3 regions of the Pseudarthrobacter sp. PvP004 genome follow, and region 1 is predicted to be linked to each of the others. Evidence: predicted binding sites of a transcription regulator. Region 1 holds the regulator's gene; each other region holds the start of a gene.
The links. Region 1 encodes Rex, which represses fermentation and respiration genes when NADH is low (regulators of the CRP and FNR family bind a similar motif). Its sites were predicted from a motif close to CTTGTGAANNNNTTCACAAG; they were not measured.
Positions count from the first base shown of each region.

Region 2: a site for Rex is predicted at 5,162-5,181, ahead of J3A64_RS14575 (queuosine precursor transporter). Genes of this name have one in related genera too.
Region 3: a site for Rex is predicted at 1,302-1,321, ahead of J3A64_RS04675 (glyceraldehyde-3-phosphate dehydrogenase). Genes of this name have one in related genera too.

Region 1 is NZ_JAGINL010000001.1:54,633-64,039, forward strand. Features, by position in the region: gene J3A64_RS00240 (HAD family phosphatase) at 1-417, opposite strand, end outside; gene J3A64_RS00245 (glutaredoxin family protein) at 619-873, shown strand; gene J3A64_RS00250 (redox-sensing transcriptional repressor Rex) at 950-1,657, shown strand; gene J3A64_RS00255 (hypothetical protein) at 1,705-2,490, opposite strand; gene J3A64_RS00260 (hypothetical protein) at 2,753-3,451, opposite strand; gene J3A64_RS00265 (YceI family protein) at 3,708-4,259, opposite strand; gene J3A64_RS00270 (histidine phosphatase family protein) at 4,467-5,132, shown strand; gene J3A64_RS00275 (TlpA disulfide reductase family protein) at 5,136-5,741, shown strand; gene J3A64_RS00280 (cytochrome c biogenesis CcdA family protein) at 5,747-6,502, shown strand; gene J3A64_RS00285 (cytochrome c biogenesis protein ResB) at 6,502-8,196, shown strand; gene ccsB (c-type cytochrome biogenesis protein CcsB) at 8,196-9,263, shown strand.
Region 2 is NZ_JAGINL010000001.1:3,247,558-3,256,964, forward strand. Features, by position in the region: gene J3A64_RS14550 (RraA family protein) at 1-355, shown strand, start outside; gene J3A64_RS14555 (NUDIX hydrolase family protein) at 433-972, shown strand; gene J3A64_RS14560 (DUF6707 family protein) at 1,046-2,029, shown strand; gene J3A64_RS14565 (SRPBCC domain-containing protein) at 2,090-2,800, shown strand; gene tgt (tRNA guanosine(34) transglycosylase Tgt) at 2,848-4,158, shown strand; gene J3A64_RS14575 (queuosine precursor transporter) at 4,240-4,950, opposite strand; gene J3A64_RS14580 (TetR/AcrR family transcriptional regulator) at 5,233-5,895, shown strand; partial or broken gene J3A64_RS14585 (TIGR01777 family oxidoreductase) at 5,892-6,799, shown strand; gene J3A64_RS23985 (hypothetical protein) at 6,877-7,362, shown strand; partial or broken gene J3A64_RS23990 (isoprenylcysteine carboxylmethyltransferase family protein) at 7,455-7,838, opposite strand; gene J3A64_RS14595 (MFS transporter) at 8,265-9,407, shown strand, end outside.
Region 3 is NZ_JAGINL010000001.1:1,019,250-1,028,656, reverse strand. Features, by position in the region: gene J3A64_RS04675 (glyceraldehyde-3-phosphate dehydrogenase) at 1-1,080, opposite strand, end outside; RNA gene rnpB (RNase P RNA component class A) at 1,344-1,735, opposite strand; gene J3A64_RS04665 (YaaA family protein) at 1,793-2,557, shown strand; gene J3A64_RS04660 (zinc ribbon domain-containing protein) at 2,582-3,319, opposite strand; gene J3A64_RS04655 (Nif3-like dinuclear metal center hexameric protein) at 3,409-4,320, opposite strand; gene msrA (peptide-methionine (S)-S-oxide reductase MsrA) at 4,466-4,990, shown strand; gene cysK (cysteine synthase A) at 5,057-5,992, shown strand; gene epsC (serine O-acetyltransferase EpsC) at 6,034-6,618, shown strand; gene J3A64_RS04635 (oxidoreductase) at 6,615-7,454, opposite strand; gene gndA (NADP-dependent phosphogluconate dehydrogenase) at 7,561-8,997, opposite strand; gene J3A64_RS04625 (FadR/GntR family transcriptional regulator) at 9,219-9,407, shown strand, end outside.

The sequences.
Region 1 (9,407 bases):
GACCCGAAGGTGTTGTTCTGCCAGCGCTTTGGTTCCCGGCCAGATCCTCGACTCGATCATTTCGTCGTAGACCTCTTCGCCCAAGGCTTTGATGTCAGCCACGGTAATGCCGGCAGCAAGGGTCAGTGCAGAGTCGCGCACCGAGTGGACGTCTTCCATGTTCTCGCCGCGCATGACGAACTTGAACTGCTTCCAGGCGAACCCGGCGGCCTGGGAAAGCGTGAACGCTTTGCGTTCATACATTTTGCGCGCCACGTGGAAGAGGCTGGCACCCTTCATCAACGTATTGTCGACGTCGAAGAATGCGGCTTCGCCAGCGTGCTTCTGCGCGATGTCCTTTTTCGCCGCGTCCTTCTGAACGGTGTCCTTCTGCACCAAGGCATCTGCGACCACGGCGGCGTTCTTCTCCTCGGGCATGCCTTGAGTCTAGTCAATCGCCGGGGCCCGCGTCGGGAACGCACGGGAGAGCGCCGAAAGGGGTGGGATGTGAGAGAGGGTTGCCGGGAAGGGGGTGGGATGTGAGAGAGGGTTGCCGGGAAGGGGGTGGGATGTGAGAGAGGGTTGCCGGGAAGGGGGTGGGATGTGAGAGAGGGTCGGTGGGGCGGTTACCTTTGAGACATGGCAATTCCCGACGTCGTCCTCCTCACCAAAGCTGACTGTCACCTCTGCACGGAGGCGCGTGCCGCCGTCGAGCGTGTCACGAAAGGCCTTGGGGTGCAGTGGACCGAACAGAAGATCGACGGCGACCCCCAACTGCAAGAGCGCTTCGCAGAGGAGATTCCAGTGGTGCTGGTCAACGGCATTCAGCGCGATTTCTGGAAGATCGACGAGGAACGGCTCACCCGCACCCTGAAGAAAGTCCTGGAGGGCTGAGGGTGGGGTTACCCGCAGGTAATGGCTTTTGTTGAGTCCGGCGGGGGGTCATAGAGTGGAACAACAAAGCGACGCAATGGAGAATACCGTGACTGCGCTGGAACCGTCCCCGGAAGCCACAACCGGGGATAACGAACCTGCCACCAAGCAGATCCCGCCCGCGGCTGTGGCCCGGATGACTCTCTATTTGCGCGCGCTCAACTCTCTGCTGGCCGAAGGCGTTGAGCGGGTTTCCTCGGAAGCCTTGGCCGAGGCCTCGGGAGTCAGCTCATCCACCCTCCGCAAAGACCTTTCCTATGTGGGCTCTTACGGGACCCGCGGCGTTGGCTATGAGGTCCAGTACTTGAGCCGCCACATTGCGGCAGCCCTCGGCCTGACCCACGACTGGAAGGTCGCGATTGTGGGTGCCGGTAACCTCGGCAAAGCCCTTGCCCGGTATGGAGGCTTCGAGTCCCGGGGCTTCGACGTCGTAGCCATCTTTGATGCCGACCCCATGGTGATCGGCAACGAGGTGGGATGGTTGAGGGTCAGCGACTCCGCCGAGTTGGAGCGCGTCCTGGAACGAACCCACACCAACATGGTGGTCCTGGCGTTGCCTGCAACGGTGGCCCAAGCCGTGTGCGACCGCGTGATTGCCGCCGGGATCCGGAGCATCCTGAGCTTCGCTCCGGTGCTGCTGCAGGTCCCCCCGCACGTCAACCTCCGCAAGGTGGACATGGCAACCGAGCTGCAGATCCTTGCCTACCACGCACAACGGGCGCAGACTCCGGGCCAGGCTGTTTAGCCTTCGCCGGGTCCGCGCCCGCGTCTAATACTTGGAAGTCGGCGTGTTTAGCGGCCGTAAGGGTTCTGGTACGGGCTGCCGAACGGCTGCGCCTTACGGAAGTAAGGAGCCGACGCCGGCAGGTACAGCATGACAATTGCTGCAACACCCAGCAGGATCACGATGAGCTGCAGGATGCCGTAGGTGGGACCGAACTGGAACAGGCTGGTAAGGCCGAGGACTGACAAGGCCGCGAAGACTGTGCCTAGGATCCGTGCCCAGTTCTTGCCCTTCCGGACGGGGAAGGCAACCAAGGCGTAGAGGCCCAGCGAAAGGATCGCCCCGATGATGGCGCCGACTGCGATGGCAGCCCGGATGCCTTCAGCGGATCCCTCAGGGATCTCTGTATTCTGCTGTGCGGCCTGTTGGAACATGACATCAATGATGGGGTCAGCTCCGGTGAAGGCCAAGACCAGAGAGCTGATGGCGGACAGCAGTCCGGCCGCGACGATCATCCAGAACGCGTAGTTAACCATCGGCGGGATGGTGGTGGGTCCGGGCTGCTGGCTCGGCCAGTTAGTGCCCTGGCCGTACTGCGGAGCCACAGGGGCCTGGCCGTAAGGAGAGGCCTGCTGTCCGTACTGCGGTGCAGCGGGAGACTGCTGTCCGTACTGGGGTGCAGCCGGTGACTGCTGTCCGTACTGCGGCGCAGCGGGAGACTGCTGTCCGTACTGCGGCGCGGCAGGCTGACCGTACTGAGGTGCCGGGGGCTGCGGGGCAGAAGGCTGGGTGCCCTGCTGCTCGGGCTTGTTGTCGTCACCCGGGGTTGACGGCGGGTACGGAGGGTTGCTCATGGCATTCCTTTGCTTGTTCGACTGCTGGTGCGGCCGCCGGGATCAGCAAATCGACCCTGCCCCCAGCGTGGTTCTGCTACCACCGTACCTCCCGGGTCCGACGCTGCAGACGATCACACGCTGGTATTTCCAGCTCACAGGAAAAATCATCAAATCGGCTTACGCCTTCATGATGAAAGCCGCGGGAATCCGGAGGATCCGGGCCGCGGCCTTCAGCCTGCATTACCGCCGATCACGCACGACGACGGCAGTTGGGTCAGTGCTATGCGTGGCCCTTTACTGCCTTGAACCAGAGCTGCGAATTGGGCATCCACATGAGGACGACGGCGACTGCGCTGACCAGGAAGCCGAACCAGTTGCCGCCCAGGCCCATCCCGGAACCGCCGCCACTTGCCGCTCCGAAGATGGCCAGCAGCAGCGAAACGCCGGCCAGGATGGTCAAAGCGAGGCGAGCCCATTCTTTGCCTTCCTTCATCTTCATGGCCAGGACCACCTGGGCGGCGGCAACGGCCAAAGCGAGCAGGAGGAGGATGAGCGCGATTGCCGCGATACCCGGGGCGAAGGCGAAGGCTGCGATCACGGCGAAGAATCCAATAAGCCCGAACAGCAAGCCCAGAAGTCCGGAGATCACCCAAATAAAGTAGGAAACCTTCAACTCCGTCGGTAGGCCTTGGGTCTTGAACATTCCCGAGAACCCGCCCTGAGGCATGACGTCGTTGAAACTGCGCGGTCCGTCGGTGGGCATTTCGAAGTGGAAACCAGGCTGCCCGGCTGCAGGTTGGCCGGGCCCGGGCTGGGGTGCGCCGGGCTGTGAATACTGGCCTGGTTGAGACGGTGGCTGGTAACCCTGAGGGGGTTGGTAGCCCTGCGGAGGCTGGTAACCCGCAGGAGGAACATTGCCGGGCTGCGGAGGCTGGGAGCCGGGCTGCTGTGGCTGTGGTGTTTCGTCTGGGGTACTCATGGCATCACTTTAGACCGCGGGTTGAAGGATGCATAGGAAATTCGGAGCCAACTCGCAGCTAAATGCAGGCTCTTTGCCGAACAATTGCGGGGTGACTTCCCTGCATGCGAAACGGCGCCCCCACAGCGTGAACTATGTGGGGCGCCGTTTGGCTGCGTCGGCCACGGATCAGTCTCTTGTTCGTCGCCCTCCGCGTTGTGCGGCGGGGATGACGAACAAGGGCGGGACTCGTGAACCCGCACCAGGAGCAGCAGGACTATGCGGCAGCCGGTGCGATGAAGGCGAGCTCCAGGTTGATGACTACCTTGTCGCTGACCAGGACGCCACCGGCTTCGAGGACGGCGTTCCAGGTGAGGCCGAAGTCCTTGCGGCTGATGGTGGTTTCGCCGGAGACACCTGCGCGGGTGTTGCCGAACGGATCCACGGCTACACCGTTGAATTCGGTTTCGATGGAAACTTCCTTGGTCACGCCTTTGATTGTGAGATCGCCCACGAGGTCGAAGCTGTTGCCGTTGGCCTTGACGTGGCGGGACACGAAGGTGATTTCCGGGAACTTCTCCACGTCGAAGAAGTCTTCGCCCTTGACGTGGCCGTCGCGGTTGACGTCGCCGGAGTCGAAGCTGGCGGTCTGGATGGTGGCGGTGACCTTGGAGTCGGCCAGTGTCTCACCGACTTCCAGAGTGGCAGCAGCATCCTTGAACTGGCCGCGGACCTTGCTGATGCCTGCGTGGCGGACGGTGAAGCCGATCTCGCTGTGGGAAGCGTCGAGGGTCCAGGTGCCGGTGGTGACGGAAGCGGGGAGAGTCATCATGGTGTTGCTCCTATATCAAGTGGTGGGTACTGCGTGCTTGCCCGGTCGAGCTCATTGCTTGAAGCGTCAACCGAGCTTCGTACCCAGTATAAACATGCATATGCATCTTTTATTCCAACTCCACGGAACATTTCGGGAAAACTTTGAGTTCTACTAGCGGTAGAAGATTTCGGATCGCCCCGCTTCTTTGAGAAACTGGTAAACATGCCCCAAGCAACTGTCCATCTGCTTCGCCATGGCGAGGTCCACAATCCCGGCGCCGTCCTCTATGGCCGGCTGCCGGAATTCCACCTCTCAGAGCGTGGCCGGGAGATGGCCCGGATGTTGGCGGACCACTTCACGGCCCGCGCCAGTGAAGGTGCCAAGATTGTGCATTTGGTAGCCTCGCCGCTGACCCGCGCCCAGGAAACAGCCATGCCGACATCCAAGGCGCTGAACCTGGACATCACCACGGATCCTCGCATCATCGAAGCCGAGAACCACTTTGAGGGACTCCATCCCACCAAGAGCGAGTTCCTCAAGCCCAAGCACTGGTTCTACTTCAGGAATCCCCTGCGGCCTTCCTGGGGCGAGCCCTATAAAGAGCAGGCGGCCCGCGTTCTGGCGGCTGTGGAAGACGCACGGGTGAAGGCGATCGAGCTCGGTGGCGACGGCGCTGAAGCCATTCTGGTGAGCCACCAACTTCCCATTTGGTCAACCCGTTTGACCGCTGAGGGCCGCCGCCTCGCGCACGATCCCCGCAAGCGTGAGTGCACCCTCACCTCCCTGACATCCTTGACTTTGGACGACGACGGCAAGATCGTGCGCGTCGAATACACCGAGCCTGCTGCCGTTCTGCTCCCCGGCGCGGCGAGCACCCCGGGGGCATAGAGCATGGACAACAATCTTTCGCGCCGCGGCGTGCTGACCGCCGGCGGTGTCCTCCTCGCAGGACTGACCATGGGCCTGTCCGCGTGTGCCCAGGAAGACTCCCTTGCAAAGCAAGCCAAGGCTGGCGACAACAAGAACTACGTGGCCGGCGATGGTTCGGTGACGGAGTTCGCCAAGGCAGATCGTGCAGCCCCCGTGGCGCTCAAGGGCACTCTGTTTAATGGGCAGACCGTAAAGCCGGAGGACCTGCAGGGCAAAGTCACTGTCCTGAACTTCTGGTTTGCCGCATGTGCTCCGTGCCGCATCGAAGCCCCCCAGCTTGAAGCCCTGCACCAGGACTTCAAGGACCAGGGAGTCCAGTTCTTCGGCGTCAACCTGCGCGACGAACAAGCCACCGCTGAGGCGTTCGACAAGACCTTCAACATCACCTACCCGAGCTTCAATGACAAGGACGGGGCTGTGCTGCTGTCCGTGTCCGGCATTGTGCCCCCGGGAGCAGTTCCCACCACCTTGGTCCTGGACAAGGAAGGCAAGGTTGCCTCGCGCGTGCTCGGCGAGATCGAGAAGAGCACCCTGAAAGCCCTCATCACCTCCGCAGTGGCCGAGTAGCACCCATGAACAGTCCTTTCGCCGAGACGATCCTCAACGGATCACTGCTGCTGGCTGTGCCGGTGGCGTTGCTGGCCGGACTGGTCTCGTTCCTTTCGCCTTGCGTGCTGCCGCTGGTCCCCGGTTACCTTGGATACGTCACGGGACTGACGGGCGTCGACCTCCAGAAGCAGCGGCGGGGCCGCATGCTGGCTGGCATCGGACTGTTTGTCTTGGGCTTCTCGGTGATTTTCGTCCTCCTGGGCGGTGCCTTCGGCCAGCTTGGGACGTTGCTGACGGGTCCGCAAAACGCCTGGATCACGCAGCTGTTGGGCATTCTGGTGATCATCATGGGCGTGGTGTTCATGGGCGGCTTCGGCTGGCTTCAGCGTGACGCGAAGATCCACGCCAAACCGCCCGCAGGCCTGTGGGGTGCGCCGCTTCTGGGACTCACGTTCGGCCTCGGCTGGGCGCCCTGTATTGGTCCCACGTACTCCGCGGTACAGTTGCTGAGCCTGTCCGGCGGTTCGTCGGCGGCCAAGGGAGCACTCCTGGCGTTCGTTTACAGCCTGGGCCTTGGCATTCCATTCCTCCTGATTGCGTTGGCCGTCCGCCGGGGCATGGGCGTCATGTCCTTCTTCCGCAAGCATCGGCTGGCCATCCAGCGGATCGGCGGGGGCATCCTGATTTTGCTCGGCATTCTGATGGCCACCGGTGTGTGGGGAACCTGGGTGACCGAGTTGCAGTACTGGTTCCAAAACGATGTGAAGTTGCCAATCTGATGAGCGAGTCCGTGAAAGCCAAGAAGAAGTCACCAGCCGCTGAAAACACAGCGGACGGAAAACTCCAGCAGGCCAAGTCCGAGGCAGCCCTGCCCGCGCTCGGTTTAAAAGGCATGCTGCGGTGGGCCTGGACCCAGCTGACCAGCATGCGCACGGCCCTCTTCCTGCTGCTCCTGCTGGCAGTGGGCGCCGTGCCGGGTTCCCTGTTCCCGCAGCGGCCTGCCAACCCGTCAGTGGTCACGCAGTACATCAAGGACAACCCTTCTTACGGCGAGCTTCTGGATGCCCTGCAGCTGTACGACGTCTACTCGTCGGCCTGGTTCTCGGCCATCTACATCCTGCTGTTTGTCTCCCTGATCGGCTGCGTCACACCGCGTGCCATCGCCCATTACAAAGCCATGAAGTCGCAGCCGCCGCGCACCCCCAAGCGCCTGTCGCGCCTGCCTGAGTACGGCACCTTGGCCATACCCGCCGACGCCGGGATCCCGGCGTCGAAGGCCATCAACGATGCCGCCGGGCTGCTCAAGAAGCGCGGCTACCGCGTGGAGGTCAGGGACGTCGACGACGCCCTGCCGTCCTTGGGTGCAGAACGCGGCTTCCTGAAGGAAGTGGGCAACCTGGTGTTCCACACGTCCTTGATCGGGGTGCTGGTGTCTGTGGCCATCGGTGGGCTTTACGGATACAGCGGACAGCGGATCTTGGTGGAGGGCGAAACGTTCGTCAACACCTTGGTGGGCTACGACCAATTCACGCCGGGTACCAACTTCCAGAGCAGTTCGCTCCAGCCGTACTCGATGCAACTGGATAAGTTCGAGGCCAGGTTCGACCGCGAATCGCCGGGCAAGGCCGGGCAACCCATCGACTACACCGCAGAAGTGACCACCAAGGAAACTCCGGATTCGCCGGGCAAGAAGGAAACGCTCAAGGTCAACGACCCCGTTTCCCTCGGAGGTACAAGCCTCTACCTCACAGGAAACGGCTACGCACCCTTGGTCACGGTCCGCGACGGCGAAGGCAATATTGCCTTCCAAGGTCCCGTAACGGCCAAGGTCCAAGGCGACAACTACTATTCCTCCGTGGTCATCAAGGTCCCGGACGCCAAGCCGGAACAGCTCGGCTTTGTTGGCTTCTTCCTTCCCACGGCGTTCGTCACCGAGGACGGCATTTCCTTCAGCGGTGCCCCGGAACTGATCAACCCCCAGCTGAGCCTGAACTCGTTCTACGGCGACCTCGGACTGGACAAGGGCGTGCCCCAGAACGTGTTCGAACTGGACGTCAAAGACTTGACGCAGCTCAACGGCCGCGACCTCGCCGCGGGCGGTATCACCCTGACCCCGGGCGCCACAGTCGACTTGCCCGAAGGCAAGGGCAGCATCACGTTCGATGGCGTCAAGAAATACATCGGCGTAGACATCCACCACAACCCGGGCCAGCTGTACGCGTTGATCTTCGGTTTCCTTGCGGTGGCCGGTCTGGTCATGTCGCTGTACATTAACCGCCGCCGCGTGTGGGTCCGCACCGGAACCCACGCGGACGGCCGCACCATGGTGGAGTACGGCCTGCTGGCACGTGGTGAAGACCACCGCCTGGCCGGCGAAGCAGCAGCCCTCCGCGAGATCTTGGCCCGGGAATGGAACATTCCTGATACCGCCGCAACAACAGCAGTCTCTTCCTCAACCTCGAAGGACCAGTAATGCCCGTCATCAACGAAACCCTGGGCCAGTACAGCGAGCTGTTCATGCTGTTGGCCGCCGGCACGTACACCGTGGCGTTCATCGCCTTTGCCTGGGACCTGGCGAAGAGCAGCAAAATGCTCCGTGCAGTGGACCAGAAGGCCGCGGCAAACACCGCCGGCGAGAAGGTCACGGTGGCTGCAGGCCGGGTCGCCAGTGGCTTGGGAGGTCCCGACGCCGGTGGGCCGGCTGGCCGTGCCGAGCGTCCGACGTCGGGCCTCACCGTTGAGGGCGGTACCGCCGCAGGTGACATGAAGTACGCGGGCGAACGCCGCGCACCTGCCCGGGTGGCCGTGGCGCTGACGGTTTTGGGCGTCCTCATCCACGGCGCAGGCGTGGTTACCCGTGCTTTCGGCGCGGGCCGCGTGCCGTGGGGAAACATGTACGAGTTCCTCACCACAGGTGCTTTTGTTGCTGTGGCCGTCTTCCTGGTGGTCCTCATCCGCAGGGATCTGCGGTTCCTGGGCACGTTCGTGATCGGGCTGGCCATCATCATGCTGGTGGCCGCGTCCGCTGCTTTCTGGACTCCGGTGGGGCACTTGGTTCCGGCCCTGCAGAGCTACTGGTTGATCATCCACGTTTCCATCGCGGTTCTGTCATCAGCCCTGTTCACGCTGACCTTCGCCATGTCTGTGCTGCAATTGCTGCAGTCGCACCGCCAGAAGAACCTGGCTGCGGGCCGGACTGACAACCTGGGCTTCATGCGCTTGGTTCCGAATGCGCTGAGCTTGGAAAACCTGTCCTACCGAATCAATGCCATCGCCTTCATCGGTTGGACGTTCACCCTCATGTTCGGTGCCATCTGGGCCGAAAAGGCGTGGGGCCGTTTTTGGGGTTGGGACCCCAAGGAAGTGTGGACCTTTGTGATCTGGGTGGTCTATGCGGGCTACCTCCACGCCCGGGCCACACGAGGTTGGACTGGAACCCGTGCAGCGTGGTTGTCGATCGTTGGCTACGCCTGCGTCATCATCAACTTCACACTCGTGAACACTGTTTTCAACGGCTTGCATTCTTATTCGGGACTTTAGTTCCAGATCCCGCCCTGAGCAGGGGCGTTACTTCCCAAGCTCATACTCACGCCTCGACAATGACAATTCGGTGTAGCAATTAGCCCTTTTGCCCTGTGAAGGCAGGTGCTAACTTGATCAGGACCCGCTTGTGATGCAGACCGC
Region 2 (9,407 bases), 3.2 Mb from region 1:
CACGGCAGCCGCAGCGCTCGCCCAAGGAGCAGCCGGCGTGGTGGTTGATGGCGTGGCCACCGACGTCCTGGAACTCCGGGAGACCGGCCTGCCCGTGTTCGCCCGCGGAACATCGTGCCTGACCACCAAGCGCCTGTACGGAACCGGCTCCGCCGTCAATGTCCCGGTGCACTGCGGAGGCGTGGAGGTCAACCCCGGAGACCTGGTCCTGGGCGACGATAACGGGCTGATCATCCTCTCCCCCGAAGCGGCAGGCAACGTGCTGGGGAAAGCGCTCGCATCCGACGCGGCGGAGCCCGCCATCCTTGCCCGCATAACATCCGGGGAGCCGCTCGAGTCCGTTCTGGCCCTCTAATACCGCCGAGAGCGTAACCACGCAGCCAGCGGAACGCCACCAAGGAACTTCGGCTGGGGATGCGGTAGAACTTAACCATGAGCGTACGTACACCCGACCCGTATCCAGGCTGGCTTTCAGATGAAGACCTCTTCGAAGCCCGCGGCCGACTCCCCATGGTCTATGTGGAGGCTGTTCCGGTCAGGCTGGACCCGCTCGGGTATGTGAACGAAGTCGGCACCCTCCTCCAGGGCGACGCCGACGGAAACATGGTCCGCTACCTCGTCTCCGGCCGCGTCCTCTACCGCGAGACCATCCGCGCGGCCCTCCTGCGGCACATGGAGAAGGACCTCGGCCCCTTGGCTTTCCCGCAGCTGCCCATCAGCCCAGTTCCCTTCACGGTGGCCGAATACTTCCCGGCTCCCTCCCAGACAGGTTTCACGGACGACCGCCAGCACGCCGTTTCGCTGGCTTACATCATTCCTGTGACCGGCGAATGCGACCCCCGCCAGGACGCCTTGGAACTCACGTGGATGACGCCCCAAGAGGTGCTCAGCGACAACGTGCAGCAGGAATTCGACGGCGGCCGCGGGAACCTCGTGCGGCAGGCACTGGCTTTCTCGGGCATCGTCCTCTAGCGGGTCCCGACACCCGCGTCGGCAGCTCTTTGTAGACTGGACGGCGGACCCCACGAGAACCAAAGGACTTCCGATGACTCACAGCCCAGCCACACAGCAATACAAGGAAAAGCAGGCTGGGGACCTGCAGCCCGGGGATTTTGTGTTCCCACCCGGCGACGGGCCGGCCGAGGAAATCGCCGCCGTTGAGGTGGAAAACGACGATTACGGCTTTGCCGCGTTGCTGCTGGTGACACTGGTCGACGGCGGCACGGTGCGGATCGCTGTTGGATCCACCGTTCCTGTGGGTGACGGTGTTCCGGCCGACGCCGAAGGCTCCATCCCAAGCGCCGCGGACTCCAGCACCTCCGCGGAAGGCGACGCCGAGGCTCCCGCCGGACCCGCCGTCGTGGTTCCTCCCCGCCCGGAGACGCCGCCCGCGTACACCGGCCCCACCGCCGAAGAGCTCGCCCTCATCCCCGAGCCCGACGGCACACCCGAAGCCGTAGTCCGTGCCGCCGCCGCCAACCACAAAGGCAAGAACGGGGTGCAGGTCCTGGCAGAACGGCTGGCGAAGGGCATCAACACGAAGTCCGGAAGCTGCCTCCGGGACCTCAGTGACCTCGCCTTTGACCTGTGCATCGTGCTGCGCGATCCGGACCACGCCTTGACCGTCGCCGACCTGCTGAATGTGTTGCCGTTTGATGGAAACCTGGACCGCTGGGCGTCCATCGAGCGGGCGCTGGCGTTGTCCAGTTTCATCTGCCGCGAGGCCGGACAAAGCGAACGAGCCGCGGTCTACGAGAAACTGCTGCGCGCGCCCGAGTCCCAGGAAGAAGACCCCTTCAAAGCCCGGATCAATGCCCGGGTCCGGCAGCGCTCGCTGAACGAACCCAACCTGTACGACAAAGAAATCTTCCGGGCGATCGATAACGGCAACCACGAAGCCGAGCGCGAATGGCGGTTCCTGCGGCTCGAAGCGCTGATGTTCCTGCGCGCCCACGGCGGATCGAAGACCATCGACGAGGACGAGCTGGCCCGGCGGATCGGCAATGAACTCGAGTCGGTGCGCGCGTAACGCTATTTCGGGAATATCAAGCCCTGTTCTGTGGGCGCCAACGGCGGTAGATTCGGGGCCATGACGAACAATCTGAGCGTTGTGATTAATGCCGACGCGCAGCAGGTTTGGACAATGCTGCGTGAACCGTCGCTGGTGGCCCAATGGCACGGCTGGGAAGCCGATGACCTCAACGACGAAATCAAACAGATCTACTTCAACACAGATGTTGTGGAGGGGCCCGATCATACGAGCCTGACCGTCAACGGCGGCGATGTCTTTGAGCTCCACCCCGTCTCCGGTGGTACCGAAGTGCGGGTCACCAGGGCCGCCCTCGACCACAACTCGGAATGGGCCGAGTGGGATGAGGACATCACCCAGGGCTGGCTCACGTTCCTGCACCAGCTGCGCTTCGCGCTGGAACGGCACCCCCACGGGCACCGACGTACGCACTTCATCTCTCTTCCGGGCAAGGGCGGTCCGGCGATTGAGAAGCTGGGACTCGGGGATTTGCCGCCTGTTGGGGAGGAGTACTCACTCACACTCGCCACCGGCGAGAAGATCTCCGGCAAGGTCTGGTTCAAGAGCCGCCACCAGGTGGGCCTCACCGTGCACAGCTACGCCGAGCATGGGGACGGACTGCTGATCGTCGCGGAGCAGCTGCCGATTCCGGAAAAAAGGCCCGACGGCGGGTCAATGGTGATTGCCTCCACCTACGATCTGGGAGCCCACACGTTGGCTGTCATCCGGTCCTCGTGGGACAACTGGAAGGCTGAGAACTACGGTTCGTAGAGGTTTTTGGGCAAGTTACCCGCGGTAAAGCTGGCACACTTGGTAGCGTGCCAGCTTCCTCTTCTGCTCCTGCTTCTTCTCCTGCGCTGCCCGGTTTGTCCCAACGGCAATCCGAGTTCTCCTTTTCGGTGGGCAAGCGCCTGACGGAAACGTGCTCGCCGTCGGACTCTCAGGTGGACGCCAACGGCGGCGCTTTCCTGGGCCGCACCGGAACCATCACCACGCCGCACGGGACCATCCAGACGCCCGCGTTCATCGCCGTCGGGACCAAAGCAACCGTCAAGGCAGTGCTGCCGGAGTCGATCGCCGAACTCGGCGCGCAGGCTGTCCTGGCCAACGCCTACCACCTGTACCTGCAGCCGGGACCTGAGATCCTCGACGCCGCGGGCGGGCTGGGCGCGTTCATGAACTGGTCCGGGCCTACCTTCACAGACTCGGGCGGATTCCAAGTGATGAGCCTCGGCTCCGGGTTCAAAAAAGTCATCGACATGAAGAACGTGGACAGCTCAGGACCCGACGACGCAGTGGCGCCCGGCAAGGAGCGGCTGGCGCACATTGACGACGACGGAGTCTGGTTCAAATCGCACCTCAACGGGGATCGGCACCGCTTCTCCCCCGAAATTTCCATGCAAGTCCAGCACCAGATCGGCGCGGACATCATGTTCGCCTTTGACGAGCTCACCACGCTGCAGAACTCACGGGCTTATCAGGAGGAGTCGCTGGAACGGACCCGGTTGTGGGCGCTGCGGTGCTTGGAGGAGCACGCTCGCTTGACCTCATCCCGTGTGGGCAAGCCGTACCAGGCGCTGTTCGGCGTGATCCAGGGCGCCCAGTACGAGGACCTGCGCCGCAAGGCATGCCAAGACCTTGGCGCCATGCCCTTTGACGGGTACGGCATCGGCGGGGCGCTGGAGAAGGAAAACCTTGGCACGATCGTCCGCTGGTGCAACGAGGAACTTCCCGAGGACAAGCCCCGGCACCTGCTGGGCATCTCGGAGCCGGACGACATTTTCACGGCCATCGAGAACGGCGCCGACACGTTCGACTGCGTCTCCCCCACCCGCGTTGCCCGGAACTCCGCGTTCTACACGCCGTTTGGCCGGTTCAACCTGTCCGGCGCTAAGTACAAGACCGACTTCGGGCCCCTGCAGGACGGCTGCGACTGCTACACCTGCGTGAACTATTCGCGGGCCTACATCCACCACCTGTTCAAGGCCAAGGAAATGCTCTCGGCAACCCTGATCTCCATCCACAACGAGCGTTTTGTGGTGAAGATGGTGGACGATGCGCGCCTTGCCATCGAATCCGGGGACTTCTTTGAGTTCAAGGCGGAGACTCTGGGCCGGTACTACTCCTAGGCGTCGAGTTCGCCGGAAGCATGCGTGAGCGTGCGGAATCTTGCGGCGACCTCACACGCTTCCGGCGAACTCGGCGAAAGCCTACGCCGCGACGACTCCGTAGCTCGGCTCGCGCTTCTTGATCCAGCCAACAACCAGCACTGTGACCGGGACGAACAGGAACTCCACGGCGGTCTTGTAGACGAAGCCCACCAGGACGTAGTTCAGGAACGAGCCGAAGTCCGTGATGCCAATGACCGACGCCGCGATGCTGCAGAAGATCAGGGTGTCCACGAATTCACCCACCACCGATGAGCCCATCAGGCGCGCCCACAGTGACTTCTCGCCGGTGCGGGCCTTCATCCTCACCAGGATCCAGGAGTTGATGGTCTGCCCGGCCAGGAAAGCGAGCAGCGAACCGAGGACGATCAGCGGAACCGGGCCCAAGGCACCTTCGATGGCAGCCTGCTTGGCGGTTCCATACTCGTCATTGAAGCCGGGCAGCACGATGATGATCCAGTAGCAAAGGGATGCGAACACCGAGAGCGCGAACGAGGTGATGATGGCCTTGCGCGCCACCTTGAAGCCGTAGACCTCACTCATGACGTCGCCCAGAATGTAGGCGAGCGGGAACAGGAAGAACCCGCCGTCAGTGATGATCGGGCCAAGCACGACGCCCTTGGACGCGCCGATGTTGGACAGGATCAGCACCACGGCCATGATGGCCAGCATGATGCCGAAATACGGGGAGCCGATCGAAGCGAAGCGCGGAGCGGGCTTGCTCAAAGTACTGGAGCCGGAGGGCGAGGGCATGGGTCATCCATTTCGTAGTGGTTCGCGCAGGCCCCCATAGTGAGGTTGCCCCGCTGTATTAGCACTGTGGTTGGTGGGGCATCGGGCCCGGCACCGGTTCCATTCTCCCACCACGGACCCTCTCTCACATCCCACCCCCTTCCGAGCAGCCCTCTCTCACATCCCACCCCCTTCCGAGCAACCCTCTCTCACCTCCCGCCATCCTGTCGCCGTTTTGAACACGTTCAGAAAAGTGACATACTCGTTCTTGAACACGTTCAAAATTCACGCAAGGAGCAGCTGGTGGCAGCAAAGAGTGAACAGACCCGTCAATTGGTGGCCGATGTTGCGCTGAAGATGTTCCGCGAGGTCGGCTTCGAAAAGACCACCATGCGCGCCATTGCACAGGAGGCCGGAGTCTCGGTCGGCAACGCCTACTACTACTTCGCTTCCAAGGACGAGCTGGTCCAGGAGCTGTACATCCAAGTCCAGGATGAGCACGCCGTGGTTGCGGCGCAGGCCCTCGAAGGGGTTCAGGATCTCGCGGGGCGCCTGAAAGCAGTGCTCCACACCGGCGTCGACGTCATGGCGCCGTACCACCAGTTCGGTTCCGACTTCATCGCGACGGCGATCCGGCCGTCGTCGCCCGTCAATCCGTTCGGCGAGGCGTCCACCGCCGCCCGCGAGACCTCGCTCGCGATCTTCCGTTCCGCCGTCGAAGGTTCCTCTCCCGCCGTCGCCAAGAAACTGCGCGGCGACCTGCCTGAGCTGCTGTGGTTGGCGTACATGGGCGTCGCGCTGTTCTGGGTTTACGACAAATCCGAGGACCAGCGCCGGACACGAAAACTTATCGACGGCGCTGCCCCGCTGGTGGCGCGCGGCCTGTCGCTGGCGAAGATTCCCGGTGTCAGCAAGGTGTTCGACGACGTCCTGGGGCTCGTGCGCAGTGTCAAGGAAGAGTCATGATGTCGCGGACGGTGTTGATCGCGGGTGCTTCCGGCTTCATTGGCGGCTACTTCAAGCAGCGGTTCATTGCCGAGGGGTGGCAGGTCCGGACCGTTGGGCGGGACGCCTCGGCGGACGCGCAATGGCACGACGACGGCGCCATCACCAAAGTGCTGAACGGCGCCGAGCTGCTGGTGAACCTCGCCGGACGGTCTGTGAATTGCCGCTACGACGAGAAGCACCGACGGGAGATTCTGGACTCCCGCGTTCTGACCACACGTGCATTGGGCCGGGCTGTGGCTGCCTGCGCCGAACCGCCCCGGACGTGGATCAACTCGAGTACTGGAACCATCTACCGGCACGCCGAAGATCACCCACAGTCGGAGGTCTCGGGCGAATTGGGCAGCGGGTTCTCCGTGGACGTAGCCCGGGCTTGGGAGGATGAGTTAGCGGCTGCTGTTGTGCCGGCTACGCGGAAGGTGCCGCTGCGCATTGCGATCGTGTTGGGGGCCGGCGGGGTCATGAGCCCCTCCGTAACCTGGCCCGGCTTGGCCTAGGTGGACACATGGGCCCGGGCACGCAAAAGTTCAGCTGGATCCATGTGGAGGACTTGTTCCGGGCGGTGGTGTTTATCCACGCGGATCCCGGAGTGACGGGTCCGGTGAACGCAGCGTCGCCCTACCCCGTGGACAACCGGGAGCTGATGGCCCTGGTTCGACGGAGCATGGGTGTCCCCTTTGGCATCCCGACGCCAGCGTGGCTGCTGGAGGCCGGAGCCGTTCTGATCCGTACGCAAACGGAGTTGGTGCTGAAGAGCAGATGGGTGGAGCCCCGAAAACTGCTCGATGCCGGCTTCACGTTTGGGTACCCGTCGTTGGCAGGCGCCCTCAACCAGATCGCGAACCCCACACGCTCTCTCACATAACCGCCCCTTCAGCCAAACCATCTCTCACCTAACCGCCCCTTCAGCCGAACGCTCTCTCACATCACTCGGAGGTAATCGTGAGCCAGGAACCATGGACCGACGAAGATGAGTACGCGCTGGCAACAAAACGCCCAACCGGAGGCTGGCGTTACGGCCCGAAGGACCGGGTGGTGCTGGGTTGGAAAGGCTTAGTTGTAGGAATCGTCGTGGCTGACGCGGTGTTCTTCCTCTCCTGGGCCATACCGTCCTGGAACCTCAACCCGAGCCAAGCCAGCTACACCATGACCATGACGGCGACGGCGATGATCATAGGGATCATCCCGATCGGCGTCGTGGGGACAGCTGTCGGTTGGCCTTTGGGGGTGGCATTGCGAAGCATCCGCAACCAGTGGGTTCATGTAGCCGCATTCTTCGCGGCCGGGGCGATCATCTGCGTCCCCTTCGGAGGATTTTGGAGCTCCTCCGCATGGACCTTCCCTTTATCCATCGCCTTCGCAGCCGGCGTTGGCCGCCTCGCTGTCTGGAAGCTGGCGCGAATCAACCACGCCGGCGATCCGACGTAGCGGGGAACATCCCTCTCATAGTCTGCGTAGGACTGGCCAAACCGCTCCTGGAGCGCAGACTCTTCCCACTGCGCGCCAAGGTGTTCCACCAGCATTCCAGCAGGCAAAGTCATCACAGCCCAAGCAGAACCTCGGTTGACTGCAACTCCCGCATGGATGAGCCACCACCCCAGGTACATTGGGTGGCGACTCAGGGCATAGGGTCCGCTGGTGACCAGGTCCTCGGGGTGGCCCAAGGAAAAGTTTCCGGTCGTTTTACGCCGGCGCTCCGCGACTGCCCACCCGGCGATCCCCGCGCCAACCAATGCCAAGCCAACACCGGCTGCTTTGAGCCGGGCATTGGGCTCTGCGACGCGAGCGGGGCGCAGGCGATTGAGGACTTCATCAAGCACCAGGCCAACAACCTGTCCTGGCGGCAGCGGGATCCTCGCTGCCTCCTGCAGCATTACGCGAGCTGTTCGAAGAACTGCGCCCATGCCACGAAGATAACTCCGGCCGTTCCCGAAAGCTACTGAGAGAGCGACGCAACCAAACACGAGGGACCTGAGAGAGCGACGCAACCAAACCCGAGGGACCTGAGAGAGCGACGCAGCCAAACCCGAGTGATGTGAGAGAGCGTCGTGCCGCGTAGCCGAGCCGCCGCCGTCGAGCCTTGGCGTTCGCGGGTTGGGGTCCCACCAAACTCAAGCCGAAACCTAAGGAAGTGTTAGGAAATCCCCCGCGGACTAGGGCTGTGCCGTGCATCACCCATAGTTTGGAACATGTCCTCTTCACCCTGGAGGGCCTTTCTTAGTCGACGAAGAGCCATGCGCAAGGACGCCATGAGCACGAGCTTCATGGACAGAACGAACTCATGCAAGACACGGCCGTTGCAAAACGCTGCCGTCCAGGAAGGTTCATTGATGAGCACCCAACAAGCTGAAACTCTGAGCGAAGCCGCCCAGACACGCAAGGCCGTGAGCAACATCCTCAAGGGCTCCGCGGGCAACCTCGTGGAGTGGTTCGACCTCTACGTCTACACGGTTTTCGCGGCGTATTTCCAGTCGCACTTTTTCAACTCCTCGGACGACCTGCAGGCAGGGCTTGAGGCGATGGCCGTCTTCTCGACGTCGTTCCTCATGCGCCCGATCGGCAGCTGGTTCTTCGGCCGCTACGCCGACCGTAAGGGCCGCAAAGCTGCGCTGACACTCAGCGTGACCATGATGTCGGCGGGATCTTTCGCCATCGCGATCCTGCCAACGCAGGACGTCATCGGCCTCTGGGCTCTGATCCTGCTGGTGTTTATCCGCATGATCCAGGGCTTCTCGGTGGGTGGCGAGTACGGCACCAGCGCTACGTACATGTCCGAGGCTGCAACGGCCAAGCGCCGCGGTTTCTTCTCCAGCTTCCAGTACGTGACGCTGATCGGCGGCCAGATGCTGGCCCTCCTGGTGCTGGTGATCCTGCAGAACACCATGAGCAAGGAAGACCTGACGGCGTGGGGTTGGCGCATTCCGTTCGCCTTGGGTGGCGTTGCTGCGTTGGTTGTTCTCTGGCTTCGCCGTTCGATGGAAGAGACTCTTTCCGCAGACCAACTCCGCGCCGCACACGTCAAGGTTGAGGGTGAAGCGCAGCCTGGCACCATGAAGCTGCTGTTCACCAAGCACTGGAAGCCGCTGCTGATCTGCATCGGCATCACCCTGGGTGGCACCGTGGCGTTCTACACGTACACCAACTTCATCCTCAAGTTCATGAACGATACGTCCGGCATCGCCAAGACCGACACCTCCGTCATCAACTTCTGGGCTCTGTTCATCTTCATGCTGCTGCAGCCCGTGTATGGCATGCTCTCGGACAAGATCGGCCGCAAGCCGTTGTTGATCTGGTTCGGCGTCACTGGCGTACTGTTCACGTGGCCGCTGCTCTCCACACTGGCTGGAACCAAGGACCCGTTCGTGGCATTCCTCCTGATGTTCGGTGGCCTGCTGATGGTGGGCGGCTACACGTCCATCAACGCGCTGGTGAAGGCTGAACTGTTCCCGGCATCCATCCGCGCACTCGGCGTT
Region 3 (9,407 bases), 960 kb from region 1:
GGGCAGCGCCTTGGCTACAGCCTTGGCGGCACCGGTCTCCGTAATGACCATGTTCAGTGCTGCCGAACGGCCGCGGCGGTCACCCTTGTGGAAGTTATCGATCAGGTTCTGGTCGTTGGTGAACGAGTGAACCGTTTCCACGTGGCCGTGAATGATGCCGAACTTGTCGTTGATAGCTTTCAGCACCGGCGTGATGGCGTTGGTGGTGCAGGATGCCGCGGTGACGATCTTGTCGTCATCGGAGATGTCCTTGTGGTTGATGCCGTGGACGATGTTCTTGAGGTCGCCCTTGCCTGGTGCCGTCAACAGGACGCGGGCAACGCCCTTGCTCTGCAGGTGCTGGGCGAGGCCATCGGCGTCGCGCCAGCGGCCGGTGTTGTCCACCACCAAGGCATCCTTGATGCCATATGCGGTGTAGTCCACAGTGGCAGGGTTGTCCGAGTAAATGACCTGGACCTGCACGCCGTTGGCGGTGATGGTGTTGGCTTCCTCGTCCACGCGGATGGTGCCCTCGAAGGAACCGTGCACGGAGTCGCGGCGCAGCAGGCTGGCGCGCTTCACCAGATCGTTCTCAGCGCCCTTGCGAACAACGATGGCGCGGAGCCGCAGACCGTGTCCGCCACCGGCCTTTTCAATGAGGATGCGGGCCAGGAGGCGGCCGATGCGGCCGAAGCCGTAGAGAACGACGTCGGTGCTGGTGCGGTCGTCGGCGCCACGCTTTCCCACGATCTCGGCGAGCTCGGCACGCAGGTACTCATCCAGCGAGGCGCCGTTGCCTTCGGCCCGGAACTTCTCGGTCAAACGTGCAATGTCAATGGCTGCTGCGCCGAGTTCCAGCTCGGACAGGGCGTTCAGCAGCGGTGCGGTCTCTTCGAGCAGAAGCTCGTGGTTGCTCATCCGGCGCGCAAAGCGGTGGGCCTTCAGGATGTTCATGGTGGACTTATTGATCAGGCTCCGGCCGTGGATGCTGGTGACCACGTTGTTTTCCCGGTACAACCGGCCGATCACCGGAATCATGGCCTCGGCGAGAGCCTCCCGGCCCATCCACTTATCAAGACAAGAATCTGACGTCTGGCTCACAGAACTACCTTCCTTGGGTCAACCACATACGTCCTCGTATGCAGATGGCAGCGGCCGCCCGGAGTGATCCTGCGGCACATGCGCCAGCGGGCTTCGGTCCACCCACAGCGCCTTGAACGAGAGCAAAGAAAATCCGCCGGCTGCGAACGCAGTCCCGGCGGCAGAACATCTACGTTCAGTAACCATTCTAGGGCGGAAGGAAGGGCTGCAGGCCGCCCCAGGGCGTGAAATCACTCACACGGCACAAATCCGGGAGTCATAAATGGATGGGTCGACCGATACGCCGGGTTCTGTCATCCCCTGCCGTTACCAGCAAGGGAGTAGCGGCCATCCATCTACGAACGCCGTTGCCGACGCCCTCCAGCAGCCTACCCGGACACTCGGGCGAGCAGCCCTCAAACGTGTCCTGTCTGGCCTTGCTCCGGGTGGGGTTTACCTAGCCTCCCCGGTCACCCGGGGAGCTGGTGGTCTCTTACACCACCGTTTCACCCTTACCTGCTGCCCCGCGATGCAAACATCACGACGCGCAGGCGGTCTGTTCTCTGTGGCACTGGCCTGCGGGTTACCCCGAGTGGGCGTTACCCACCACCCTGCTCTTCGGAGCCCGGACGTTCCTCGAGCCACTTCCGTGACGCGCGACCGCCTGGTCGACCCATCCGCCGTCCAGTCTACCGGCGTTGGGGCCAGGCAAAGTCCCCGGTAATATCGACTGGTGCTGATTCTGCTGCCGCCTTCCGAAGGCAAGACCCCCGCTGCCAACGGTCCCGCCATAAACTGGGAATCGCTCAGCTTCCCCGAACTGAACCCTTACCGGGCAAAAGTACTCGAAGCACTGGGTATGGTGAGCGCGCACGAGGATGCACTGACGCTGCTGGGGGTCGGTGCCTCGTTGCGGGACGACGTCGAACGTAATACCCGGCTGCATGCCGAACCAGCCGCTCCCGCGCATCAGGTCTATTCAGGGGTCCTCTACGACGCCTTGGGCTACAACAGCATGACGCCAACGCAACGCCGCAAGGCGAGCGAATCCATCCTGGTGGTTTCCGCCCTGTGGGGCGCCATAGGCTTCGGCGACCACGTGCCCGCCTATCGGCTGTCGATGGGAACGGCATTGCCCGACGTCGGGCGCCTCGCCTCCTACTGGAAGCCGCAGCTTAACGCAGCCCTCGCCTCACGCGCCGAGGGCGAACTCTTGGTGGATTGCCGTTCCAGCACCTATGCCGCTGCCTGGGCTCCCCCGGCGACGCAGACGGTTAACGTCAACGTGATCAACGAAGCGAACGGCAAGCGCACGGTTGTCAGTCACTTCGCCAAACACACCCGCGGCGAACTGGGCCGCCACCTGCTGACCCGGCGCGGCAAAGCGCCGGCAACCCCGGATCAGCTCCTGAAGGCTGCCCGGGAGATTTGGACTGCGGAACTTGTTGAGGGCACGGCCCGCAAGCCGCACGCGCTCAACATCATCCTCACCACCTGAGTGTCCAACCGGCGTTGGGCTGCGTCAGTTCCACTCCGCCGAACGGACCAGGATGACACCTGAGTCCGGGCAAAACACGATCTCGTCCTCTGCTGCAGCTTTGACTTCGGCAAGGTCGCCGGGGCTGAGCATCATGCCGGAGCCTTCGGACTTGCCGTGGAACAGACGGGCTGCGCCGACACCGCGCTTGGCAATGGTCTTCTCGTAGATGGCAAGTACTCCCGCGTCCAGCGATTCCGCGAAGGCGGCGCGCTGTCCACGAACCACCGTTTCCTCGGCTGCAATCTCGGCAATGGCTTCGTCCAGCTCCGCCCGGATGCTGCCGAACGAGCCTTGGATATCGTCCACGATCGACTGCTGAGCGGCCTGACGCTCGCGCAATGTATCCAAGCGTTCCAGGATTTCGAGCTCAACGTCTTCAAGGTCCGAGCGGCGCTTGTTGAGTGAGGCAATGTCACTCTGCAGCGCCACCAGGTCCTTGGACAGGCCGGTGCCGCTGTTAAGCCGGGTCTCGTCCCGTTCAATGCGGGTTGCTACCTGCTCCACATCGGCTTCTGCCCTGCGAAGTTCGGTCTCGGCGTCATGGACGGCAATTTTGGCAGCGCCGAGTTCGCCGTTGGCTACATTCAACGCATCCGTGAGGTCAGTGATGCGTGGATCGGTTTCCAGGACCTTCCGGCGGCCGGCAAGCGACCTGAGCTTGGCATCCAGTCCCTGCAGTTCAAGCAATTTCAATTGTTCTGCCGGTGCTGCTTTCGCCACGCTTACCTCCGCTAATCGCCACCGGGCCTGGGGATCAGGTCCGGCCGGACCGCCACTATCTGTCAGGGCTGTCCGTATCTTTCTAGACTCTAGTCCCCGCCGGGAGTGAGTATGAAGTCCCAGGGATCGCTGTTGGTGCTGCTGACGCGGATCTCGACGTCGTAGCCTTGGTCCGCGAGCACGTTGCCCAGCGCTTCAGCGGCAGCAGGGAGCCACAGCCATTCACTGGCAAAGTGCGAAACGTCGATCAGGTAGGGTCGGCCGTTGGTGGCACCTTCGCGCGCCTCGGATGCCGGGTGGTGCCGCATGTCTGCTGTGACGTACACATCCGCGTGGCTGGCCCGAACGGCATCGAACAAGCTGTCCCCCGCACCACCGCAGACGGCAACGCGCCGGATCAGGCCGTCTTTGTCTCCAGCCACCCGGACTCCGCCTGCGACGGCGGGCAGCATTTCAAAGACGCGGGCAGCGAAATCACCGAGCGTCTCGAGATCAGGCAGGTCGCCTACCCTGCCAATACCTTCCTCCGGCAATCCGTTGCTTGCAGCCGTCAAGGGCGTAACGTTCTCCAACCCAAAGGCGTCAGCCAGGACATCGGAAACCCCGCCAACGGCTGAATCACCATTCGTGTGCACGGTCAGCAGACCAGTCCCGGCCTCTATCAATCGGTGTACCGCAAGGCCCTTCGCGGATGTGGCCGCCACGGAGTTGACCCCTTTGAGAAGCAAGGGGTGGTGGGTGATGAGCAGTTCGGCCCCCCACTCCACGGCCTCATCGATCACGGCCAGCGTGGGGTCAACGGCAAAGAGGACTTTGGTGACAGGGACGTTTGGCCGTCCGACAACCAGGCCCACCTCGTCCCAGTCTTCAGCCAAGGACTCCGGCCAGAGTTCCTCGACAGCCAGCAACACCTGACCGAGCGTAGGATCACCGCTGGCGTCAACTGTTTCGTCTTCTTCGACGGAATCCGCATCCGAAATGTCGGTGTTTACTGCTTCCATGCTCTTATTCTTCCCTACTGAGGCCGATTTCTTCCCTACTGAGGCTGATCAGGCAGTCGCCGCTCCCACGGCACCTCCCCGGTGCCGTAATTCTCCCGTAAGGTGAAGCGGGAATCATCAGGCCCTCCGATCCATTGAAGAGAACATGAAAACTTTCGTACTTGGCGGCGGCTGCTTCTGGTGCCTTGATGCCGTTTACCAGAAGACCCGCGGCGTCAGCTCGGTGGTGTCCGGTTACACGGGCGGCCACGTCCGCAATCCCGACTACTACGAGGTCTGCTCCGGCACCACTGGTCATGCAGAAGTAGTCGCGGTGACATTTGATGAAACCGTAGTTCCGGAGGGAGTCATCCTGGACATGTTCTTCGCCCTCCACGACCCCACCACATTGAACCGTCAGGGCTATGACGTGGGGACGCAGTACCGTTCGTCGATGTTCTACACAACCACGGAAGAAAAAGTGTTGTTCGAGGAAGCCATTGAGCGCGCCCAGGCCCTCTGGTCCGATCCGATTGTGACCGAGGTCAGCCGCCTTCCCGAATTCCATGAGGCCGAGGAAGTCCACCAGAATTACTACGCAAAGTTCCCCTATCAGGGGTATTGCCAGGTGATCATTAACCCGAAGCTGGCAAAGGCCCGGAAATATTACTCTGCATGGCTTACTGCTTAGCAGGGTTTCGACCCTGCTGGTTAGGCTGACCTCAGCATTCCCTCTTCAGAGATAGGCGTAATTTTCATGGCAAGGATCTACGACGACGTCACGCAGCTGGTCGGTCGCACCCCGCTGGTCCGTCTGAACCGGCTCACAGAAGGCCTCGACGCCACGGTTGCAGTCAAGCTTGAGTTCTACAACCCGGCCAACAGCGTCAAGGACCGCATTGGCGTGGCCATCATTGATGCTGCCGAAAAGTCCGGCGCCCTGAAGCCCGGCGGAACCATCGTCGAAGGTACTTCCGGCAACACCGGCATCGCCCTGGCACTGGTGGGTGCAGCCCGCGGATACAAGGTCATCCTGACCATGCCTGAGACCATGTCCACCGAGCGCCGCGTCATGCTGCGCGCTTACGGTGCAGAAATCGTCCTGACGCCCGGATCCGAAGGCATGCGTGGCGCCGTCGAGAAGGCACAGGAAATCGTCGCCAACACGGAGAACTCCATCTGGGCGCAGCAGTTCGCCAACGAGGCCAACCCGGCGATCCACCGCACCACTACCGCCGAGGAAGTCTGGGAAGACACCGACGGCGAAGTGGACATCTTTGTTGCCGGCGTGGGTACCGGCGGTACCATCACCGGTGTTGGCCAGGTCCTCAAGGAGCGCAAGCCGGGCGTGCAGATCGTGGCTGTTGAGCCCAAGGACTCCGCGATCCTCAACGGTGGAGCCCCCGGCCCGCACAAGATCCAGGGAATCGGCGCCAACTTTGTTCCGGAAATCCTGGACACCAACGTTTACGACGAAGTCCTGGACGCCACGCTGGAAGATTCAGTCCGCGTAGCCCGTGAACTCGGAGCCCGTGAAGGCATCCTTGGCGGTATTTCCTCCGGCGCCATCGTGTGGGGTGCACTGGAACTGGCCAAGCGTCCCGAGAACGCCGGCAAGCTGATCGTCGCCGTCGTCTGTGACTTTGGAGAGCGTTACATTTCCACGGTCCTGTTCGACGACATCCGTGGCTAACACTTAGCCCGCACACCTTCATTTCCTGTAGAAAGGTCTTTGTGAGCTTCTTCGCAAGGCTTAAGGAAGACCTCGATGCCGCCCGGTCACACGACCCGGCGGCTCGAGGCTCTTTTGAGAACTTTTTCGCTTATTCCGGTTTGCACGCCATTTGGGCGCACCGGGTGACTCACCGGCTCTGGCAGAATCCGGCACTCCGTTTTCCTGCCCGCCTGATTTCCCAGTTGGCCAGGTTCCTTACCGGCATTGAGATCCATCCCGGTGCAACCATTGGCCGGCGATTCTTCATTGACCACGGCATGGGGGTGGTGATCGGTGAGACCGCTGAGATCGGCGAGGACGTGATGATCTATCACGGCGTCACGCTCGGCGGCCGTTCATTGGCCAAGGTCAAGCGTCACCCGACCATCGGCGACCGCGTCACCATTGGCGCCGGCGCAAAGGTTCTGGGTCCCATCACCATCGGTGCGGGAAGCGCCATCGGCGCCAACGCCGTGGTGGTGAAGGACGCACCACCGGAGTCCATCATCACAGGCATCCCAGCCACGTGGCGGCACCGCGACGCCAGGTCCGAAACGAAGCCCGCTGTGGACCCGGCTGAGTACTACATCGAGTATCGGATCTAGCCGGCTAGCCTTCTGTATAAATTCCAGAAGACAGCGTCGAAGGCGCGGTCCGGAAGAACCCTTCGCAATGCCAGGACGCTCCAGGCCCCCCTGCCCACCGGGTAACGGGTTCTGGGGCGTTTTGCCGTTGCGGCGCGAACTATGGTTCTTGCTACAACACGCGCCGGCGTCGACAACACGTGGCCTGATCCGGAGGTGGAGGCCAGTGCTGCAGCCACGATGTGCGCTTGTTCTTTGTAAGGTCCACCACCCGATATAGTCAACAGGCCCTCGCCCGCGATGGTGCCCCATTCACTATCCGTTCCCGACGGCTCGATAACGACGACGTCGATGCCGTGTGGCTTAAGCTCCAGCCGCAGGGAATCGCTCAACCCCTCCACCGCAAACTTTGTCCCGTGATACCAAGCCCCCAATGGTTCATATATTTTGCCGCCAATGGAGGTTACGTTGATGATCCGGCCCGAGCCGGCGAGGCGCATCCCGGGAATGACAAGTTGGCTCATCCTTGCCAGGCCTATGACGTTGACTTCGAACTGGCGCCTGCCCTCAGCCATCGGAACTTCCTCGAGTGAGCCGTAGGAACCATATCCGGCATTGTTGACCAGCAAATCGATCCGCCCGTGGGCCGCTTCAACCAGCCCCACCGCAGACGCCATCGATTCTTCCGAGGTGACGTCCAAGGACATGACAGTGATGCCGTGCTGCTTCAGCGGTTCCATCTTGTCCACACGGCGTGCGCCTGCATAGACAGTGAAACCGGCTGCCCTGAGTGCTATGGCCGTGTCGAAGCCGATCCCGGTGGAGGCCCCGGTGACAAACGCGATACGGGATGCCATGGGTGGTCTCCTTCAGTTCATAAGGGGAACGGCAAACAATTCACTACGGCAAAGGCCGGTCCATCCCAGAGTATCTGGGAGGAACCGGCCTTAAGGAAAGGTGCTGCTAGTGGGTGTCGACTGCCGAGATCTCGGACTTGTCTTCGCCCCAGAGGGTGTGGAACGTACCCTCGGTGTCCACGCGACCGTAGGTGTGTGCACCGAAGAGGTCGCGCTGGCCCTGGATCAGGGCAGCGGCAACGCGCTTGCGGCGCAGGCCGTCGTAGTATGCCAGCGAGGAGGAGAACACCGGTACCGGGATGCCCAGCTGGACGGCGGTGGCCACAACCCGGCGCCACGCCGGAAGTGCCTCGGCGATGGCCTTGGTGAAAGCCGGCGCGAACAGCAGGTTGGCGGGCTTCTCCTCGGCTGCGTAGGCCTTGGTGATGTCCTTGAGCAGCTCTGCACGGATGATGCAGCCTGCACGCCACAGCGAAGCGATCTCGTCCAGCTTGAGGTCCCAGCCGTACTCCTTGGCAGCGGAGGTCAGCATGTCCAGGCCCTGAGCGTAGGAGACCAGCTTGGAGGCGTAGAGCGCCTGGCGGACATCCTCGACGAAGGTCTCGGGGATTTCCACAGAGGCTTCTTCGCCGGCCAGCAGTTCCTGGCCAAGTTTGCGCTGCTCCGTCTGGGAGGACAGTGCGCGGGCAAACACGGACTCGGCAATGCCGGAGACCGGGGACCCGAGTTCCAGGGCGGAGATGACCGTCCAGCGGCCCGTGCCCTTCTGGCCTGCTGCATCCACCACGACGTCGACGAACGGCTTGCCCGTCTTTGCGTCAACGTGTCCCAGGACCTCGGCGGAGATTTCGATCAGGAAGGAGGAAAGGTCGCCCTTGTTCCATTCAGCGAAGATCTTGGACTGCTCGGCGGGCTCAATACCAGCGCCGGAGCGGAGGAGATCGAATGCTTCACCGATGACCTGCATGTCGGCGTATTCAATACCGTTGTGGACCATCTTGACGAAGTGGCCGGCGCCGTCGGTGCCGATCCATGCACAGCAGGGTTCGCCGTCGACCTTTGCGGAGATCTTTTCCAGCAGCGGGCCGAGCGCGTCGTAGGACTCGCGCGAGCCACCGGGCATGATGGACGGGCCGTTCAGCGCGCCTTCTTCGCCACCGGAAACGCCGACGCCTACGAAGTGCAGGTCCTTCTTTGCCAGCGCGGCTTCGCGGCGGCGGGTGTCCTCGTAGTGCGAGTTACCGGCATCGATGATGATGTCGCCGGCTTCAAGCAGCGGTTCCAGCTGCTCGATCACGTTGTCAACGGGAGCGCCTGCCTTGACCATGATCAGGACACGGCGGGGCTTTTCGAGGGAATCGACGAGTTCCTGCAGCGTTTCCGTGCGGATGAAGTCGCCGTCCGTGCCGTGCTTTTCCAGCAGGGCGTCAGTCTTTTCCACGGAGCGGTTGTGGAGAGCCACGGTGAAGCCGTTGCGGGCGAGGTTGCGGGCCAGGTTGGCGCCCATCACCGCAAGGCCGGTGACACCGATGTGTGCTGACATCAAAACTCCAATTCGTTCGTGTACAAACAGTCCTCTGTTTCCCGATAGGGCACGCAGGAAGCGATTTCAAAACCAGGGGCTGCAATAAACCATACGTATTTAAACCTTGGGCGGGAAAGCGGCGCCCACGTTTTGGAACGGTGCCGCGTCATAAACAGTCTATGATGCCGCCCCGGTTCCAGCTGCGCGCAGGACGCCTCCGCGCCATTATGCTTACCTCTATGTCAACCAGCCTCCACCACCGCGCCGTAGAGCACCTGGGCACCAGGATCGTCGGTGGTGCCCTTCCCACCGGCCACGTCATGTTGGCGGAGCATCTGGAAGACGAACTGAAAGTCTCCCGCTCCGTGGTCCGTGAAGCTGTCCGTGTGCTGCAATCGCTGGGACTTGTGGAGACCATCAAGCGTGTG